2 regions of the Bacillus sp. FJAT-42376 genome follow, and region 2 is predicted to be linked to the other one. Evidence: riboswitches for the same ligand, from Rfam matches in the RefSeq annotation. Region 2 holds a riboswitch; the other holds the start of a gene.
What was found. A riboswitch is a leader RNA that binds a small molecule or an ion and turns the genes downstream of it on or off. The one in region 2 is predicted to bind S-adenosylmethionine.
Positions count from the first base shown of each region.

Region 1: linked by a shared signal. The riboswitch ahead of CEF21_RS20050 (alpha/beta hydrolase) and the one ahead of CEF21_RS08795 (methionine biosynthesis PLP-dependent protein) in region 2 are both predicted to bind S-adenosylmethionine.

Region 1 is NZ_CP033906.1:3,979,521-3,983,732, forward strand. Features, by position in the region: gene CEF21_RS20035 (NAD(P)H-dependent flavin oxidoreductase) at 28-1,089, shown strand; gene CEF21_RS20040 (GNAT family N-acetyltransferase) at 1,086-1,532, shown strand; gene CEF21_RS20045 (histidine phosphatase family protein) at 1,692-2,279, opposite strand; SAM riboswitch class I at 2,413-2,517, shown strand; gene CEF21_RS20050 (alpha/beta hydrolase) at 2,601-3,383, shown strand; gene CEF21_RS20055 (biotin transporter BioY) at 3,380-3,946, opposite strand; gene CEF21_RS20060 (VOC family protein) at 4,020-4,212, opposite strand, start outside.
Region 2 is NZ_CP033906.1:1,734,703-1,738,914, forward strand. Features, by position in the region: gene CEF21_RS08780 (GNAT family N-acetyltransferase) at 46-468, opposite strand; gene CEF21_RS08785 (YjcG family protein) at 468-986, opposite strand; gene CEF21_RS08790 (alpha/beta hydrolase) at 1,019-1,738, opposite strand; SAM riboswitch class I at 2,551-2,660, shown strand; gene CEF21_RS08795 (methionine biosynthesis PLP-dependent protein) at 2,745-3,869, shown strand; gene metC (cystathionine beta-lyase) at 3,856-4,212, shown strand, end outside.

The sequences.
Region 1 (4,212 bases), 2.0 Mb from region 2:
GTCTAAGTTTCACAGGAGAATGGAGGAATGAATATGACTGGATCCTTAATTGAACGTCTCGGAATCCATCACCCTATCATCCAGGCACCAATGGCGGGGGGAATTACAGAAGCCGGGCTCGTACTGGCCGTGTCGCGAACCGGCTGCCTTGGTTCAATCGGGGCCGGGTACATGCCGCCGGAAGAGCTCTCCGCCCTAATTTTAGAAGTAAAAAAAAGAACGGATCTTCCTTATTCTGTCAACCTGTTTATTCCCGAGCAAACAAATGCATCTCCAAGCGAAGTCCAAAATGCGTTTGAGGCACTCCGCCCCCTTAGTGAAGAACTTGATGTCCAGGAAAATCCTCCTTTATCCACTGAACAGACAAACTTTTTTGAAGAGCAGCTCGAAATCATTTTGCGGGAGAAGGTCCCTGTTTGTTCATTTACGTTCGGGATGCCTTCAAAGGAAGCGGTTCACGATTTAAAAAAGAATGGAACTTTTATCATTGGAACCGCTACTTCTGTGATGGAGGCGATTCTTCTCGAAGAACAGGGAATGGATGCAATTGTTGCTCAAGGCAGTGAAGCAGGCGGACATAGAGGGACATTTTCCGGTCCTCCCATTCATCACATGGTAGGGCTGATGTCCCTTGTTCCGCAAATTTGTGATTTTGTCCGGGTCCCGGTGATTGCAGCAGGCGGAATTATGGAAGCAAGAGGATATCGGGCTGCATTGAGCCTTGGCGCTCAAGGGGTTCAAATGGGAACAGCATTTCTGACAACATACGAAAGCAGCGCACATCCTGCATACAAAGAAGCCGTTCTAAACGCACGGGAGGATCAGGTCGTCGTCACTAAAGCATTCTCCGGAAAAGAAGCCCGCGGTATTAAAAATCAGTTCATTTACGAAATGGAAAATGAAACAAGAATCCTACCGTATCCTCTGCAAAATGAAGCAACAAAAAAAATCCGGAAAGCTGCCTTAGAACAAAACGACGCAGAATTCATGTCTTTATGGTGCGGTCAAAGCCCGCGGCTCAGCAGGAGTCAATCCGTACAAGAACTGATCCAATCCATTTTAAACGAATCCAGGGAGGTGACTACATGAACATCGTATTCATAAAAGCGGAGGAAACCGTTCCGCTCCGTCAAAAGGTTCTTAGACCGGGCCAGCCAGTCCGCGAATGCCGCTATGAGGCGGACGAAAAAGAAAACACTTTTCACCTCGGGTGCTATATCGGTGAAACACTCATCAGCATCGCTTCCTTTTACGAGGAGGCTTTCCCTCTTTTAACCGGTTCTTCCCAGTACCGATTAAGAGGAATGGCAACCCTTCCTGAATACCGGAGCATGAAAGCAGGCAGTTCACTTCTTCAAAAAGCGGAGGAAGTACTCTCCGGAAGAAATGCAGATTTATGGTGGTGCAATGCACGGACAACGGTAGAAGAGTACTATCAGAAGCAGGGACTGCAAAAAATCGGCAATGTGTTTGAATTAGAAGGAATTGGACCTCATCAAGTGATGTATAAAAGATTAAAAGGGGCTGTCTGAAAAGTCTCACTTACCAAAAAAGGGAGACGCATTCAAAGCGTGTCCCTTTTTACATTTGCCGTTTAATCCAGATTGATTGAAGCAAAAGAGCGACACTCCTGCGGGACCGGCGTAACAGGTGAGACCCCTCCACGAATGCTTTCTGGACAGCTTCTTTTTTTACTCTATTTCAAAACTCAAATGTTTTGTACAGTTATAAAGACCGCACGACCATTTTGTGTCCTCTAGAATAAGATGAGTAATGGAAGTGTTTTTTAAAGCCTCCAATTCCTCCTCTGCTGGAACAAGCGCCTGCAGCAAATGCCTGATGAAAGAACCGTGGGAAACCACTAAAATATTTTTTTCAGGATGCTTTTCCACAAGATCCTCTGCGAACTCAAGGCCTCTCTTCACTACATCTTCGGAGCGTTCTCTGCCTAAGTCAAGATCTCTCCAGCCAATCCCCCATTTTTCCAGCCGCTCTGCCTCTGTCGTTCCTTCAATCCGCCCTCCGCCTGTTTCGCGGATTCTGTCATCTGTAATAATCTCTAATCCGCCCAGTTTTTCACTGATAAACTCGGCCGTTTGTTTTGCACGCATTAAAGGACTTGAGTATAAAAGGTCCCATTTTTCTTCTTTTAGCCTGTCGGCAAGCATCTCCGCTTCTTTCAGACCTTTTGCATGAAGCGGTATATCAGAGCTTCCCTGTGCTCTTCCTTCCATGTTCCATTCCGTTATTCCATGTCTGATGATCCCAAGCTTCGTCATCGTTCCACTTCCATTCTCCGTTCATTTTTATAATTATAGCTTATTCCATATGCCCGGCATGTACAAGTCTATGTTGACACCATTTATCCGTCATGATACGATTGTAAAACCAAGTAATTTTATAGGATTAATAAATTTATCAAGAGTGAACGAGAGAACTGGCTCTATGACTTCACAGCAACCTCCGATTGGAAAGGTGCTCCCACCAGCAAAGCAAATCTGCTTTGGACGATAAGAAATGGTTTTGCAAACTTTCTTAGCCGCCCGTGCAGAGAAGGTTTTTTTATTTGTCTGTTTACTTATAAAAGGAGGAACGTGCTTATGAAAGAATTGAAACGGGTCATGTCAGGTGCTCAATCATTTTCCATCTCCGGAAGCTCTGAACAAGGTATTCTCTTATGCCACGGCTTCAATGGAACTCCGCAAAGCATGGAGTCGCTGGGAGAAAAATTTGCATCCTTTGGATATTCTGTATATGCTCCGAGACTTTCCGGCCACGGCACCTGCCCGACTGAAATGGAGAGTTGCACGGCGATGGATTGGTATCGTTCTTTGGAAACAGCTTATTCACGCATGAAAAGCCGCTTTTCTAAAGTCTTTGTCGTCGGGCAATCCATGGGAGGAAGTCTTACCTTGAAGCTTGCAGGCAAATTCAGGGAAATGGATGGAATTGCTCTTATAAATGCCGCTCTTGAAGTTCCGGCCTATCAGCATATTACGGAGCAGTCAGGCTTTATAACGGAAGGAAAACCGGATATAAAAGATCAGACAGCAGAAGAAATCACATATAACACGGTTCCGCTGAAAGCCATTTCTGAATTAAAAACGGCCATGAACGAAGCGAAAGCAAAATTAAAGGAGGTCAGCTGTCCTGCCATCGTTTTTTATTCCCCGGAAGACCATGTCGTGCCGGCTGTGTGTTCCCACCAAATCTACCAGATGATTCCCTCATACAGAAAAATGCTGGTTCCTTTGCCGAATTCCTACCATGTAGCATCCATGGATTATGACCAGGATTTAATCGTACGGGAGACCATTCGGTTTTTTTCCAAACAAAAAGAAGCCCATCCAGTTGAAAGGAAGAGCTTCGAGGCATCTTTTTAAGCGGCATGAAAATATTGTTTAAGCAGTTTTGCCTGAACAAGTCTTCTTCTGACCGAAATACCGATCCAGCTGGCAAGTGCAGCTTTAATCAAGCCGACTGCTATAAACGGCCAGACCCCGGCTGCCAGCGCTTGAGTCCAAGAAAGACCGAGGACAATTTTCAGCCAGACCGTTCCAAACCCCAGTGTTACAATCATTCCAATGACATTTGCCAAAAGAGCCCAGGGAAGTGAGAATTTTGTTTTCTCAAGCACGAATCCTGTTATAAATGCCGCGGCAATAAAGCCAATAATATACCCTCCTGTAGGACCCGCCAAAATATGCAGACCGCCTTTGGCCTCCGCAAAAACCGGAAGGCCTGCAGCACCAAGTCCTGCATAAACGATCATAGCCAGTGCACCATACCTGCTCCCTAAAATGGTCGCGGCTATTCCAACCGCTAGTGTCTGTCCGCTGATTGGAACAATTGGAAGGGGAATTTCAATCTGGGCAAATACAGCCGTAATCGCCGCAAACATCCCGCACAAAATCAGCATTCTTAGTTTATTCCTTTGATTCTCCATCACTTGGCCCCCTTTATGTTAACAAACTTTTATTAAATGTTAACATAAGGAGGTAATTTCTGTAACTATTTTTTTACAAGATATAAGTGCCGCCCATCCAGTGTTTTTCTCTCGGTTCCTTCTGATGTTTTTCACAAAAAGAAACAGCATGGATTCCTGTCCGCAGCCCGTCCTTGGCTGGTACAAAAGCGAGCGTTTGATTACCAAGAGGGATTTTAGCCCCTTTTCCTGCAAATACCGGCTCCTCCAGTCCAAGCCACTTCGCC
Region 2 (4,212 bases):
AAAAGGTTTTCAATCAAAGAAAAACAGACAGCGTGTCGCTGTCTGTTATGTACGGCTCTTAATCATCGTCACATGGGGGATGCCGGCGTCCATAAAAACTCCGGAACGGACATCATACCCAAGCTTTTCGTAAAAAGGTATGGCTTGCGTCTGGGCATTCAGTTTGAATTTCTCAATGTTGGGAGCAGCAACAATTTCAAGCTCCTTCATAATCAGACTGCCTGCGCCTTTTCCTCGGTGGGAAGGGAGGATGCAGATGCGTTCAAGCTTGCCGTATCCGTCTACTTCACGAATTCTGCCTGTGCCGACCGGCTCGCTTTCGTCGTATAGAACGACATGGACCGATGTTTCTTCATTTTCGTCCACTTCTTCCTCTGCAGGCACTTGCTGTTCTTCTACAAATACCTTCATCCGGATTGAGAAGGCATCCTGCATTTCTTTTTCCGTTTGGACAACTTTTGCGTGCATTAGAGTTCTCCTTTTTCAAGGATAAACGTTTCATAAACCGTCCAGGCACCGTTTTCAAGCTGGTACAGCAGATGGAAACGGTCAATCAGTTCGATGTGATGATTTTCCTGCATTTTCAGCTGTCCTAAAACATCCGCCATCTCCGCATCGGAAAGCTTTTGGCCAATCGTAATGTGAGGGACAAAAGAATACTCAGGCTTGGAATCAAGGGAACCGGAATGCAGCGCGGCGTGAAGGTCCATCAGTTCATCTGTTGGCTCTACCTTCAGGTAAATAACATTGTTAACCGGTGAAAAAGAACTGATTTTCTGCACTTCCAGCTTAATCGGACTGTGGCCGTTGGCAAGAGATCGTAGTTCTTTGGAAATCGCCTTAATTTCTTCATCCGACGCTTCAAACGGAGCCTTAAGCGTCAAATGCGGCGGAATGAGTGCATAGTGAGGGTCATAGCGTTTTCGATAGGAATTCGCCAGATCTTGAAGTTTTTTAGCCGGGAATAAGACAATTCCATATTTCATTTAGGTTCCCTCCAGTAGTAAGGATGATTTAATTAAAACATGGCTTTAAGCGCCTTTGGAAGCAAAGGCTGCCAATGTGTCCATGTGTGGTCCCCATCAAATTCTTCATATGTGTAGGGAAATCCTTTTTTTTCGATCGCTTTTTGCAATAAGCGATTGGGTTCGATGAAATTCTCCACCTTGCCCGCAGTCGTTTTGACTTCTGTTTCTTTTTTGCCGATCTGATGATAGATGGTCATATCAGCACTTGCAGCTGCCTCGGCCGCCTTGAGCACTTGATCATCTACATAAGGTGACTGCATAATTATTTTACCAAATATACTCGGATAGTCGAGGGCTGTCATAAAACCAATGGTCGCTGCGAGAGAATCCCCGATCAGCGCCCGCCCCTGTCCAACCTGGTAAGTTGGAAACTCTCTGTCTAGAAAAGGGACAAGTTCATGGGCAAGAAAGCGTTTATAGGCAGAGAACTTTTCTCCGTCCGGATGGTACTTAGCCCGCCGGTCCTGAACATTCTGATATGGAATTCCGACAATGATCAGGTTTTCCGCATCGCCGTTTTCAAGCAGTGCTTCATATTGCCGGGCAATGCGCCCGAGCCTGAAATAATCCTGTCCATCCTGCGCAATGAGCAAGCTGTATTTATACAGCGGGGAGTAGTTTTTCGGCAAGTATGTAAGGACAGTCAATTCTTCGTTCAATGCTTCTGAGAAAAAAGACGATTCTTTAACGACTCCAGTTTGCTTCTCCACAGTTAAATCCTCCAGATGAATAGATTGATCATGATTAGAATCCGATTCTGCGCCTGGCTCCGGCCGTTTGCTTCTTTGGGGCTGCAGGACAGGACGCCGCGCTTTTAGCAGAACTTCTATACTAGAAGCGCCCTGCGCATTTGGAATATGACGGATAAGATGTTTGTACTAAGTTTTTGCGTCTAGCTCCGGCCGCTAGCCGTTCGGCCGCTTCGCTTCTTCTGTCAGGGCAAAAAGCGCCCTTCTGTCAGAAGCTCCACCGTCTTTCACGGCTGGGCAAGCGCCCTACGCTTTAGGAGTATAACGGATAAGTGTTTGTACTAAGTTTTTGCGTCTAGCTCCGGCGCCTAGCCCCTCGAGGTCATAAGCCACTCAACCTGCGAAAGGAAAAACGCCTTTCTCCGGCTGATTGTCTTATGCTTGTCGGGGGCCTGCAGGAGGCAGGTCAGTTCTGCGTTGCGGCAGGACGCCGCGCACTTAGCAGAACATCCTTCCTAAAAGCGCCTCCGCTTTAGGAGTATAACGGATAAGATGTTTGTACTGAGTTTTTGCGTCTAGCTCCGGGCGCTAGCCGTTCGGCCGCTTCGCTTCTTCTGTCAGGGCAAAAAGCGCCCTTCGGTCAGAAGCTCCACCGTCTCTCACGGCTGGGCAAGCGCCCTCCGCTTTTAATTTGTATTCGCTTCCACTTATTTTATCATGATTCGGCAAAAAATGCTGTTGCGGAGAAAATGGGGAAAGTTTGCATGAAAGGCTTGTCAAATTCATAGAATTGCGTTAAGGTTATACAAAATTCATATATTTCCGATTATTTATTCTTATCCAGAGAGGTGGAGGGACTGGCCCTGCGAAACCTCAGCAACCGGCAGAACGCTTTATGCGTGCCAAGGTGCTAAATCCAGCAAGCGAGCTTGGGAGATGAGAAGAAGAACTGTTCAGCGACAAGCCTTCTTCTTATTTTAGAGGAAGGCTTTTTGAATTTCTATTTTTCAGAAACGAGGGTGTAAAAATGACAAAACATACAGAAACGATTCTGGCTCAAATTGGAAACCGCAGTGAACAGACCACGGGCGCTGTCAATCCTCCTATCTATTTAACGACTGCTTACCGGCACGCTGGCATTGGGGAATCGACCGGTTTTGATTACATCCGGACCGGCAATCCGACCCGTGCCATTGCCGAGAAAGCACTGGCTGACCTTGAAGGGGGAGATCAGGGCTTTGCTTTCAGCTCTGGAATGGGCGCGATCCAAACGATTATGGCCCTGTTTAAAACCGGAGATGATTTGATTGTTTCCTCCGATATTTATGGAGGAACGTACCGGCTGTTTGAACAGGAATGGCGGAAATACGGCTTAACTTTCCAATATGATACGTTTACTGACCTGGGGGATACAGAGGCCCGGATTCTGCCAAATACAAAAGCGATTTTTCTGGAGACACCGACGAATCCGCTTATGCAGGAGGCAGACATTGCAGCGGTGGCTGAAGTAGCGAAGCGCCATGGTTTGCTTTTGATCGTGGACAACACGTTCTACACACCGGTTATTCAGCAGCCGATTAAGAGCGGAGCGGACATTGTCATCCACAGTGCGACTAAATACCTCGGGGGACACAATGATCTCCTTGCCGGGATCGTGGTAGCGAAAGGGCAGGAGCTTTGTGCGGAACTCGCTTCCCATCATAATGCGATCGGCGCGGTTCTCGCACCGTTTGATTCGTGGCTATTGATCAGGGGGTTAAAAACGCTCGCGCTTCGGATGAGGCAGCATGAACAGAATGCAGCTGAAATAGCCGGATTCCTGGAAGAAGCCCCGGAGGTAACCGATGTGCTTTACCCGGGCCGGGGAGGCATGCTGTCGTTCCGGATCGCGAAAGAGGAATGGGTGAATCCTTTTTTGAAACAGTTGAAAACGATCACCTTCGCTGAAAGTTTAGGCGGGGTTGAGAGTTTAATGACGTATCCAGCCACTCAAACGCATATGGATATACCGGAAGAAATACGTACGGCAAACGGTGTCTGTAACCGGCTTCTGCGCTTCTCGGTCGGAATCGAGCACGCAGAAGATCTGATAGCCGATTTAAAGCAGGCATTCCAGGCTGTGAAGGAGGAGGAAAAAATTGAGCAATACTGATTGGTCCATCCAGACAAAGCTGCTGCACAATAGCCATAAGACAGATAAGGAAACGGGAGGGGTCAGTGTCCCCGTCCACTTATCATCCACCTTCCACCAGTCCGATTTTGATCAGTTCGGTAAATACGATTACGCACGCTCCGGGAACCCGACGAGAGAAGTGCTTGAAAATGCGATTGCCGACCTTGAGGGCGGTACGCGGGGATTTGCTTTTTCATCCGGAATGAGCGCAATCTCGACCGCATTCCTTTTGCTGTCAAAAGGGGATCATGTTCTGGTTACTGAGGACGTATACGGAGGAACGTACCGCATGGTCACAGAGGTGCTGAGCCGGTTTGGCATT